4 regions of the Metabacillus sediminis genome follow, and region 3 is predicted to be linked to each of the others. Evidence: riboswitches for the same ligand, from Rfam matches in the RefSeq annotation. Region 3 holds a riboswitch; each other region holds the start of a gene.

What was found. Region 3 has a riboswitch for S-adenosylmethionine ahead of WCV65_RS18380 (alpha/beta fold hydrolase). Riboswitches for the same ligand answer to the same signal wherever they lie in the genome.
Region 1: it holds a riboswitch for S-adenosylmethionine, as region 3 does, so the genes downstream of both, WCV65_RS04815 (Na+/H+ antiporter NhaC family protein) here and WCV65_RS18380 (alpha/beta fold hydrolase) in region 3, are expected to answer to the same signal.
Region 2: it holds a riboswitch for S-adenosylmethionine, as region 3 does, so the genes downstream of both, metK (methionine adenosyltransferase) here and WCV65_RS18380 (alpha/beta fold hydrolase) in region 3, are expected to answer to the same signal.
Region 4: it holds a riboswitch for S-adenosylmethionine, as region 3 does, so the genes downstream of both, WCV65_RS07050 (M14 family zinc carboxypeptidase) here and WCV65_RS18380 (alpha/beta fold hydrolase) in region 3, are expected to answer to the same signal.

The regions. Positions count from the first base shown of each region.
Region 1 covers NZ_CP147407.1:881,772-884,747, forward strand. The annotation lists gene WCV65_RS04800 (amino acid permease) at 1-260, shown strand, start outside; gene WCV65_RS04805 (YqzG/YhdC family protein) at 344-673, shown strand; partial or broken gene WCV65_RS04810 (GNAT family N-acetyltransferase) at 778-1,446, shown strand; SAM riboswitch class I at 1,658-1,765, shown strand; gene WCV65_RS04815 (Na+/H+ antiporter NhaC family protein) at 1,903-2,976, shown strand, end outside.
Region 2 covers NZ_CP147407.1:3,087,462-3,090,437, forward strand. The annotation lists gene metK (methionine adenosyltransferase) at 1-1,160, opposite strand, end outside; SAM riboswitch class I at 1,374-1,503, opposite strand; gene WCV65_RS16000 (hypothetical protein) at 1,632-1,886, opposite strand; gene pckA (phosphoenolpyruvate carboxykinase (ATP)) at 2,909-2,976, shown strand, end outside.
Region 3 covers NZ_CP147407.1:3,525,880-3,528,855, reverse strand. The annotation lists gene WCV65_RS18390 (VOC family protein) at 1-508, shown strand, start outside; gene WCV65_RS18385 (biotin transporter BioY) at 579-1,145, shown strand; gene WCV65_RS18380 (alpha/beta fold hydrolase) at 1,149-1,925, opposite strand; SAM riboswitch class I at 2,027-2,130, opposite strand; gene WCV65_RS18375 (histidine phosphatase family protein) at 2,264-2,845, shown strand.
Region 4 covers NZ_CP147407.1:1,328,234-1,331,209, reverse strand. The annotation lists gene WCV65_RS07060 (GNAT family N-acetyltransferase) at 1-237, opposite strand, end outside; gene WCV65_RS07055 (GNAT family N-acetyltransferase) at 264-812, opposite strand; SAM riboswitch class I at 1,306-1,412, shown strand; gene WCV65_RS07050 (M14 family zinc carboxypeptidase) at 1,495-2,976, shown strand, end outside.

The DNA.
Region 1 (2,976 bases), 1.5 Mb from region 3:
TAACAAGTATCGGTACATTGTTTGCTTTCATGTCGGTTTCCATAGGGATTTTGGTTTTAAGGAGATCAGGAGAAGGGATGAAGGCTGGGTTTAAAACTCCATTTGTCCCAGTTGTTCCAATATTAGCCTTTCTCTCCTGCGCCTATTTAATGCTTCAGCTTCAAAAGCAAACTTGGATTGCCTTCCTTATTTGGCTGGCTGCCGGTTTAATTGTTTACTTCTTATACGGAAGAAAACACAGTTTGTTAAACAAATCGTAATTGGATAAAAAAGGCGTGCTGGATGCACGTCTTTTTTTTGCGGTTTGCGCCACCCTAAAAGAAAAAGGGATGTGTTACGTAATATGAAAAAATGGATTTCCTGTTTTCTTATAGCAGGTATACTTGCAGGGATAGCTGAGCCTAGGCTTGTTTACTCAGCACACCAGCAGGAGCCCGCATATGCTAAGTGGTCTAGAATAGCTATACAAGAGGTTAAGCGTAAGTATCCGGATGCCAAGCTGCTTGATTATAAGCATATTGGCCGTGAAAAAGTGGATGCAGAATTGGCAGCAGAAAAATTCAAGCTTTGGGTTCGCCAGGGCAGCAGGGAATTCGGATTATTTGTAACAGTTGAATTTAATGAAAAGACCCAAAAAGTAAAATCCATTCATTTTAAAGAATCCGAACGTTGAAGCGTAAAGCAGGCCATCTTTAGTGGTCTGCTTTTTTGAAAAGGTTTCTAAATCTCAAAAAGCGGTATTAGTTACTATTTAAAGTATTGAGACGGGGGAACCCAATGTACAGGAAGGACTTTTACGTTTTCGATGAGAATGGACCAACGCCTGCAGTTATTCGGTATTATATGGAACCGGATTTTGAGGGGCTGATTCGCATTCAGCAAGAGAGCTTTCCTCCGCCTTTTTCTTCTGAGCTTTAGTGGAATAAGGAGCAGCTGAGCAGCCATGTGAATTTCTTTGCAGAAGGAGCGCTTTGCATAGAAGTAAATGGAGAGCTTGCCGGTTCCATCACCGGTCTAGTAATCAATTTTGACCCGGCTTATCCGGATCATACGTGGAAAGAAATCACAGATGATGGATACATACGCAGCCATCAGCCTAATGGAAACACCTTATATGTGGTAGATATAGGTGTCCGTCCTATGTATCGGAAAGCGGGACTCGGGAAGTGGCTTATGTCCTCTATGTATGACGTGGTTATTTATAAAGGGCTGGACAGGCTCCTTGGCGGAGGGAGAATGCCAGGGTATCAAAAACATGCCGGGAAAATGACCCCTGAACAATATGTTGATGCGATAGTTAAAGGAGAATTGAAGGATCCTGTCCTCACATTTTTGCTCCGCTGCGGCAGGACGCCAGTGAAGGTGATCCGCAATTATATAGAGGATGAGGAATCCTTCAATTGCGGAGCATTAATGGAATGGAAAAATCCATTTACGAACCAATAGAAATAATTGTAAATGTTTGAGTGCGATAATATTTTTGTGCATGCGATACACGGCCCTGGCATATAGGAAATGAAAAGGTTTTCTATCTATCTGAAAAGGTTATTATTTTATTGAAAAAGTAAAATTCATGCATTTTTTTGTTTGACATTTTCTCTGACAGCCCTTAAGGTAGTAAAAGATTGTTTTTGAAAAACCCTTAAATAAATTCAACTTCTTATTATGAGAGGCGGAGGGACTGGCCCTGCGATGCCTCGGCAGCGGACTTTTTTGAAGAGTGCTGTGCCAAATCCAGCAAGCTCCAGAGCTTGGAAGATAAGAAGAGTGTCCTGATTATTGTGTATTAAGGCCTCATCTTAAAAGGATAAGAAGGGGTCTTTTTTATAAGGTGAATCTTCTGGCATTATAGGATTGCTCAAGCTGGAAAAATCGAATAGCAGTGAGGTGGAGAAAATGGATTTGAAAGATGGAGCGAAAGGAAATCCGCTGGCGCTGCTGCCATTGCTGGTTTTCGTAGCATTGTTTATTTTAGCCGGTGTCATAACTGGAGATTTCTACAAGCTTCCAATGGTTGTAGCCGTTTTAGTAGCAGTAACTGTGGCACTGTTCATGAATAGAAAAGAAAACCTGACCTCGAAAGTTGAACGATTTGCTAAAGGTGCAGGACATCCTGATATTATGATTATGGTATTTATCTACATCCTGGCAGGCGCTTTCTCGGAAGCGGCAAAAGGAATGGGCGCGGTAGAGTCGACAGTTAACTTGGCTTTAACGTATTTTCCTCAAAGCTTTTTAGTAGTAGGACTTTTCATTATTGCAGCATTTGTATCGATTTCAATGGGTACATCAATGGGAACAATTGCGGCACTTGGACCAATTGCAGCGGGAATCAGCGGTGAAACCGAAATACCGGTTGCCCTGGCTGTTGCTTCTGTTATTGGAGGAGCTATGTTTGGAGATAATTTATCCTTTATTTCCGATACAACAATCGCCGCTGTCCGCACACAGAAGACTGAAATGCTGGACAAATTTAAAACGAACTTTTTCATCGTCCTGCCTGCAGCGATTGTTACGGTTATCGTGCTGTTTACCATCTCACTTGGAATGGACTCAGCCGTCAATCCGAAGGAATTCAGTTTTGTTAAATTGCTCCCTTACATTGGAGTACTCGTTGCAGCACTCGCCGGCTTGAATGTAGTCGCCGTGCTTGGAGGCGGAATTGTCTTAACCGGGATTATTGGGCTGGCAGACGGAAGCTTCAATATCCTGACATTCTCTCAAACGATGATGAAAGGCATCTCTGGAATGTCCGAGCTTATCATCCTGTCCGTTCTTATTGGCGGTATGGTAGAAATCATCAAACATAATGGAGGAATAGCCTTCCTCCTGAACGCTATGACAAAAAACATTCGAACAAAAAAAGGCGCAGAGTTTGGAATTGCAGGACTTGTCAGTGCAACTAACTTTTCAACTGCGAATAACACAATCTCTATTATTACAGCAGGACCGCTTGCGAAAAATATTGCCGATCAG
Region 2 (2,976 bases), 440 kb from region 3:
GTTTGCTCCCAAGGAAGCTCAACATCTGTACGGCCGAAGTGACCGTATGCAGCAGTCTGCTTGTAAATTGGACGGCGAAGATCAAGCATTTTGATAATGCCTGCAGGGCGAAGATCAAAGTTATTGCGAACCGCTTCAACTAAAACTTCCTCGCTTGCTTTACCTGTTCCGAATGTATCGATGGAGATGGATACCGGCTGTGCTACACCGATTGCGTACGCAAGCTGAACTTCACATTTGTCAGCAAGCCCGGCAGCAACGATGTTTTTCGCAACGTAGCGAGCTGCATAAGCCGCAGAGCGGTCCACTTTTGTAGCATCCTTACCAGAGAATGCTCCACCGCCGTGACGAGCATATCCGCCATACGTATCAACGATGATTTTACGGCCAGTAAGACCTGCATCACCTTGAGGTCCTCCGATTACGAAGCGGCCAGTCGGATTGATGAAATATTTCGTGTTCTCATCAATCAATTCTGCAGGAACGACAGGTTTGATAACAAATTCTTTAAGGTTGCGCTGAATTTGCTCCAAAGAAATTTCAGGGTGATGCTGTGTAGAAATAACAATTGTATCTACACGAACCGGATTGTTGTTTTCATCATATTCAACCGTAACTTGCGTTTTCCCGTCTGGACGAAGGTATGGAAGAATTTCTTCCTTGCGTACTTCTGTCAGACGGCGCGCCAATTTGTGTGCAAGTGAAATAGGAAGAGGCATTAGCTCCTTCGTTTCGTTGCATGCAAATCCGAACATCAGCCCTTGGTCACCCGCTCCAATTGCATCAATCTCAGCGTCTGTCATTTGGCCTTCACGTGCTTCAAGTGCCTGGTCAACTCCCATTGCGATGTCAGCTGACTGTTCATCGATCGAAGTAAGAACGGCACATGTTTCAGCATCAAAGCCGTATTTTGCGCGTGTATAACCGATTTCCTTAACTGTTTCACGAACAATTTTAGGGATATCGACATAAGTCGAAGTCGTGATTTCTCCAGCTACAAGAACAAGTCCTGTTGTAACAGATGTTTCACAAGCTACACGTGCATTCGGATCGTTGGCAAGAATGGCATCCAAAATGGAGTCTGAAATTTGGTCACAAATCTTATCCGGATGTCCTTCCGTAACGGATTCTGATGTGAAAAGATGGCGTTTAATCGACATAGTAATTCCTCCTCTGAAAATTCAGCTGTTCTATTGGTAAGGTTCAGTTATGTACTTCCCCTCTTTTTTTGAGACGGAACTCGTTCCCATTACTTATCTTTCGCTTTATTTAAGAATCTTCCCTAACAATAGTCATAAAGGGAAAAGATTCCAGACTGCATAAAAAAACCCTTCCCACTTAATAGAGGAAAGGAGTTGATTTTCAGCCTTTCACTCTTATCGCTCAAGGACTACAGCCTTGCGTCAGGTTAGCACCTTTGCATGAGTGAAAACATTACGTTTTCAAGTCTTGCAGGTTGCTGGGCTTCATAGGGCCTGTCCCTCCGCCAGCTCGGGATAAGAGAATCCGTTCAAGGACATATATTACCCCAAATTTCCCGCAAATGTCAACAAAAAATGACAAGCTTTCTCCCAAAAAAGACAGGGCAGCAGGAAAGATGGGCTTATGATGGATTCAGTTATAGATTTATTTTAGTTGGGGATGAATTTTACTTTTTGTTCGGCGGTGCACTTTTCGAGCGGATCTGGGCCGTTTTCTGGCGGGTTTAGCTTCTTATCCAGCCGGTCCCGGTCGCTTTTCGGGCGATCAGACGGGTTTTCCAGCCGATCCCTTCGCTTTTCCGGCCAAACTTTTTTTTCCAGCCGGTCTGGTACGTTTTTCAGCCGGTCACGCTCCGTTTCCGGCCGGTCAGATCGGTTTTCCAGCCGATCCCAATACTTTTTCACCCAAACTTTTTTTTCCAGCCGGTCTGGTACGTTTTCCAGCCAGTCCCACTCCGTTTCCGGCCGATCAGATTGGTTTTCCAGCTAATCCCACAACTTTTTCAGCCAAACTATTTTTTCCAGCCGGTCTGGTACGTTTTCCAGCCAGTCCTGCTTCGTTTCTGGCCCATCAGACCGGTTTTCCAGCCGGTCCCACCACTTTTCAGGCCAAACTATTTTTTCCAGCCGGTCTGGATCGTTTTCCAGCCAGTCCTGCTTCGTTTCCGGCCGGTCAGACGGGTTTTCCAGCCAATCCCTTCGCTATTCCAGCCAAACTATTTTTTCCAGCTGGTCTGGATCGTTTTCCAGCCAGTCCTGCTTCGTTTCCGGCCGATCAGATCGGTTTTCCGGTCGATTCCGGCACTTTTCCGGCCAAACTATTTTTTCCAGCCGGTTTGGTACGTTTTCCAGCCAGTCCTGCTTCGTTTCCGGCCGGTCAGCGCGGTTTTCCAGCCGGTCCTCCCGCTATTCCGGCCAAACTATTTTTTCCAGCATGGCGTACTATCCGAACCTGCGTATACGCACCTGCGAAATTTATCAAACCATGTCGGATAGTCGATATATTGAGAAAATAGACGATATAATTTTTTTTTGGTCGATATATTTAAATTTCGGTCGATATAATTTTTTTTCGGTCGATATACTCATATTTCGGTCGATATATTGTGTAATGCTTTTCAACCACTCTAGTTTCCCAGCCGATTTAAAACCCTTTCACCCGATCCCACTTCATTTACGGCCAATCAGCACGCTTTCCAGCCGATTCCGATCATGTTCCGGCAACTCAGCCCCGTTTTCCAGCCGTTCCCGCTCCGTGTCCAGCCCAATCAATCCCGCTTCCAAGCCAAATTTATCAGGATCTGGTTATACGCGGTGGCACTTTCCAAGTTCGAGCGTAAAATACATCAATTAGTATAGACTATTAACTTAAATGTGTTATACTAATTATGAAAACCACTTAATCACAAGCAAAGGAAGGTATGGGGATGAATTCACTTGCGGCAACAAACGGGCTTTCGCTTTTACTTGAAGGGGAGAATGTTTTTCAAAACTT
Region 3 (2,976 bases):
TCAAATGGCGATTCGAACCAGCGAGATGGATGATTTAGCCGAAAAATTAAAGGGTGCAGGGCTTACGGTAACAGGTCCTTTTTCAGGAAGCCGGACTAGGGCTGACGGGACCGAAATCTCTTGGAGGATGCTTTTTGCCGAACACCCGGAATCCGAACTGCCTTTGCCGTTTTTTATTGAATGGAGCGGTTCGGATGAAGAGCGAAAAGAGGATTTGATACGATCCGGGGCAATTGCGCCCCATCCAAATGGAATAAACACGATCCGGGAAGTCATCTATCTTTCCGAAAATCCTGTGAGGCTTGCGAACCAATGGTCTAAATGGCTTCAGCTTGAGAAAACAGAAACGCACGGAGAAGAAGTGAAAATACAGGTAGGAGAAGCAGATGTCAGCTTTAGAAAACTAGAACATCATCAAGAAAAAGGAATCTACGCGGTTTCTTTCTATCAAAAAAATAATAGGGAGCCCCGTGAAAAAACGTGGCATGGCGGAACCTATATCCTGTAAAAACTTTTACAGAAATCGATTCCTTATGTTAACTTTAAATGAATAACAGTTAACAAAGAGGGGGAGAATGATGGAAAAACAAAGGGTAAAACTGCGCATGCTGATTTTATCCGGAATGTTTGCTGCGATTACCGCTGTATTTGCACAAATTGAAATTCCGCTGCCAATCGTTCCGATTAGCGGACAGACATTAGCCGTAGGAATGGCAGCTACTATTCTCGGAAGCCGGTACGGGGCATTGGCTATGAAGGTATATGCCGGTCTTGGAATGATTGGTCTGCCTGTCTTTGCGGAGGCGAAAGGCGGTCTTCACATATTGGCGGGACCAACAGGGGGATACATAATCGGCTTCATTGCGGCGGCGTTTTTAACAGGATATTTCCTTGAAAAAACAAAGTTTACGCTCAAGTTCGCGCTCGCCGCAAACACGATTGGGATGCTGGTTACACTGCTCTTCGGAACGGTGTGGCTAAAAATCGTGCTGGGTTTGCCATGGGACAAGGCACTCGCTGTGGGCGTCTGGCCATTTGTAGCAGTTGGCCTCATAAAAGCGGTCCTGGCGAGCTGGATTGGAATAGCTGTAAGAAGACGGCTTATTCAAGCGAAACTGCTCAATCAAAAGATTCAAGCAGCCTAGTATTCAGGCATTCATGCTCTTCCTATTGGCAGGAAGGGCTGTTTTTTGTATGGAAAAAAATTGATTGGCTTCCCTTACGATCAAATCCTGGTCAAAATCCATGGATGCTACATGATAAGAATTTGGAAGGCTAATCATCTTTTTACGATTGGCGGAAATGGACTCCATGATCCTTTCAGAACAGGCGGCAGGAACAACATGATCCTCCGGAGAACAGAATACAACGACTGGACACGAGACTTCTGCAAGCCTGATTTTTGCTTCATTCATAGCCTTTCTCAGCTCGGAAATGGCTTTAACAGGTATTTTTTCATAAGCAATTTCCTCCACAGACGGATCCTTTATATCTGGCCGTCCCTCCTTGATAAAACCAGTATCTCCGACAATCTTTTCGTAATCTGGAACTTCAAGTGCTGCATTAATAAGACCTATTCCATCGATTTGCGTGAATTGGCTGGCAAGCTTAATCGTCAGACTGCCGCCCATGGATTGTCCAATAACAAATACTTTTCTGAATCGGCTCTTTAATTTTAAGTAAGCAGTTTCCAGGGAGCGGTACCAGTCTTGAACTGAGCATAGCTCCATATCGGACGGACATGTACCGTGTCCGGCAAGTCTTGGAGCATATACAGAATAGCCTAATGAGGCAAATTTCTCTCCCAGTGATTCCATGCTCTGGGGGGTGCCGTTGAAGCCATGGCACAAAAGAATGGCCTGTTCAGAACTTCTATAGATGGAAAAGGACTGAGCGCCGGTAATCACTCTTTTCAGTTCTTTCATAACTGCCTTCCTCCTTTAAACGATTGTTTCACAGCTGAGAGCCAGCCAAATAAAAAAACCTTCTTTGGCATTGGCTGCTAAGAAAGTTTACGGTCAACATTTCTTTATCGGCCAAAGCACTGCGCTTTGCTGGTAGGAGCACCTTTCCAAATGGAGGTTGCTGTGAAGTCATAGAGCCAGTTCTCTCGTTCACTCTTGATAATTTAATTAATCCTATAAAATTACTTGGTTTTATGTATATTATCATGGCCTGTTTAATGTGTCAATGAAGACTTGTCCGTCCGAAAGGGATAAAATAGTCTATAACATGGAAGAAAATCAATGAATGGAGTGAAATGATGACTAAGCTAGGAATTGTCAGACATGGCCTAACAGAATGGAATATGGAAGGAAGAGCGCAGGGCAGCTCCGATATTCCGCTTCATGAACAAGGAATTAAAGAAGCAGAAATGCTGGCAGAACGGCTTAAGGAAGAGGACTGGGATCTCCTTTATTCAAGTCCGCTGCTCCGTGCAAAACAAACGGCGGATTTTATCAGTAAAAAGCTCGGTGGTCTAGAGGTAGTAACAGATGAACGCATCCGGGAAACCGGTGGCGGGGAAATTGAAGGCACAACAGAAGCTGAACGTGTGGAAAAATGGGGAACTGGGTGGAGAGAACTTGACCTGGGCAGAGAGCAGTCGGGCCAGGTAACAAAAAGAGGAGTAGAATTTGTTGAAGAGCTTTTGGAAAAGCATCCCGGCAAGAACATTCTCATGGTGACACATGGTTCATTTATCAGACATCTCCTAAAGGAATTAACGCCGATGAATGAAGAAAGCGAACCGCTAAAAAATACTTCGATCACCCATCTTCTGCTGGATGACTCTAAGTGGTCATGCGGGCTTTATAACTGCACAAAACATCTCGAAATTAACTAGCTTGCCGGCCCATTACTCGAGCTTGAAGAGTAGCGGGCTTTTTTTATCGCTTTTTTTTGTTGTTCATATAAACGCTTCCAGCAACCCCGCTAAACAGCGCTAATCCAATCGCAATCCACATTTCTAATGAC
Region 4 (2,976 bases), 1.9 Mb from region 3:
CATAATCAATCCGCCTGCTATCTTTTCATCTTCGAGGATTTTGTAATAGACTAACTCCCGAATACTGTACTCCGTCATATGAATGGACTGATATCCTGGCGGCTGGATATTGTAATCTATGATTTCATCCTCTTCACAAAGCCATTTCTTTGCTTCTTCATTAAAGGTTTCCTTCATGATGCTTGTCAGGGTTTCAGCGTCCGATAAGGAAGCTCTTTTTATCGTTATGTTGAACATATTTCTCTTAATCTCCCTATTATGTATTATGATTCATTCCATCTGCCCATGAGAATAGTGCTGTAGAATTTGCCGTCTGATAAAAGCTTATCCTTTTTTAAAATACCTTCTGTTTCAAATCCCAGTCTGCTATAAATCTTTATCGCCCGGTCATTCGTTTCCAGTACCTTTAAATTCATTTTCTTTATTCCAATGGAGTCTGCCCAGGTAATCGATTCTTTTAATAGATTCACGCCAATCCCATACCCCCAGAAATCCTTCAGTACGCCCACTCCAAATTCTGCTTTATGCGAGGATCTTTTCAATTGATTTCCTTCACACCTCGAAAATCCCACAATTTCTCCATCCACTTCGGCAACTAAAAACAAATGGCTCGGCATTTCCGTATCAGTCTTAATCAGCCGTTCAAAGCCTGTTTCATCAATAAATCCCTCTCCCTCCTCCCTGTCTAAATTTTCTGTTTCTCCATCAATGCGGGCTCTTACTTTGGACAGCATCCTTGCGTCACTATTTACGGCAGACCTGATTGAATATTCAAGGTCCTTCACTTTAAATGTTCGATTCTTATTCTTCACGGGATTCTCCTATCTTGATTTGTTCACATCTTCTCTATCCATATTAAGGGAGTTACGATTAATCGGGCAATATTTTCTTTGGTAAGGGGCAACTCTATACTATTTCAGCTTTTTCTAATGATTAAAGCCGTCATTCCATTTACGATTACTCCAAATAAAAAAGCATAAGAAAAGTACATGCTGGATATGACCAGCACTTATCCTTATGCATCCAGAAAAAACGGCAGCAGAAAGACAAGAATTCCTGCTCCAAGAAGGATCAAAGCCGGAAGAAAACGATATTTCACTGAAATTTCCAATGTTACCTAGATAAAAATCATAATTAAGAAGATAGGTAAAATAAAACTAAAGATTGTGTTCATTTAATCTTCCTATCTCCATACCTCATTCCTATTTTACCATTTCCTTCTAAACACAAAGAATCATTTTCCTATTTTCATATTGACGCGCTGTTAAAATCCTCTATAATACAAACTAATTCAATACGAAAACTCTTTTATCAAGAGCAGGCGGAGGGACAAGCCCTATGAAGCCCGGCAACCGGTTGACCATGGTCAATACGGTGCTAATTCTTGCAGCGTTTACGCTGACAGATAAGAGAGAGGGATCCCTTTGTGTGCAAAGCCTCTTTCTTATCCGGAAAGAGGCTTTTCTGTGTTGAAAAACCTTTAGGAGGAAAGAAATGAAGAAAAAGCCGATTTTATCCGTTTTACTGAGCGCAAGTTTATTGGGAAGCCTACTTCCCGCCCAAGCACTGGCCGGGGAGACCGAAAGAAAGCAGAGTCTTTTCAATTCAGAACAATATGACTACATAACGTATGATGCTCTTAAAGGGAAATTAGAGTCCTTTGAAAAGCAAAGCAGCCGTGTTCAATTGGACATTACAGGAAAATCTTCCACCGGCAAAAATTTATACACGGTCACTATTTCTGACAGCAAGTCTAAGGAAAGTGAACTTAAGTACAAGGGATTACGGAAGCTCATGAGAGAAAATCCGGAAAAAGCGCAGCGCTACCTGAAAGCAAATCCGGATATTAAGCCCCCGATTTTAATTCACGCATCTATTCATGGAACCGAATTTGTCGGTACAGATGCAGCACTCCGGTTAATTGAACGGTATGGATTTAAGAACGATCAGGAAACAAGGGAGATTTTGAAGAACTTCACCCTGATTATCAATGTAGACGCGAATCCTGACGGACGTGTCGATGCTACCCACTTTAATGGAAACGGGATTGATCTGAACCGTGATTTCGTGACCCAGTCCCAGCCTGAAACGCAGGCGGCAGTTAAGCAAATCGCCCAGCTTAACCCACTCGTTCTTCTTGACCTTCACGGATATGTCAGACAGCGAGGAGAAGCAAATCATCCTGGATTGATTCTTCCGGGTACACCCCCTCATAACCCGAATTATGAATACGATTTGCTTTATAAGTGGATGAATCAGCAGGCAGAAGCGATGGAATCGAATATTGTCAGCGAAAAAGACAACTACGAGAACGAATTGTACAAAAAACTGGAAGGCACTCACATCCCATTACGAGATTCAAAATCCGGCTGGGATGTCTATCCTCCCATTTACACTCCGGCTTATGCCATGCTTCATGGGGGCCTTGGCTATACATTGGAAGCACCAACGAATGATTGGGATGGTGTGAAATGGCAGGTTGATGCTGTGAATGGTGCCCTTAAATTTGCTTTACAGAATAAGCAGGCCATGCTTCAAGACCAGCTTGAAGTGTTTGACCGCGGAGTAAAGGGTGAGCATCCAAACAATAAAGATGGCTTCTATCCTGACAGCTACATCATCCCGGAAAATAAAAAAGATAACAGCGCTGTGCAAAAGGTGGTCCATCATTTACTTAAAAATGATGTAAAAGTGGAGCGAGCGGCTAAACCATTTCGCGCAGATGGAAAGCGCTATGAAAAAGGGACCTATATTATCGATCTTAACCAGCCAAAGGCAGGTCTGGCTAACGCTCTTCTATGGGACGGAGAGGATATTACAAACGAAATTGATGCCATGTATGATATTTCCGCCTGGAATCTCTCTGAACTTTGGGGCTTTGATGCCATCCAAAGTAAAGAAGATTTGACCGTCCAAACAAAAGAAGTTCGGGCGGAAAGTGTCCGCGGAAAGCTGATTGGCAAAGGACCCTACTCG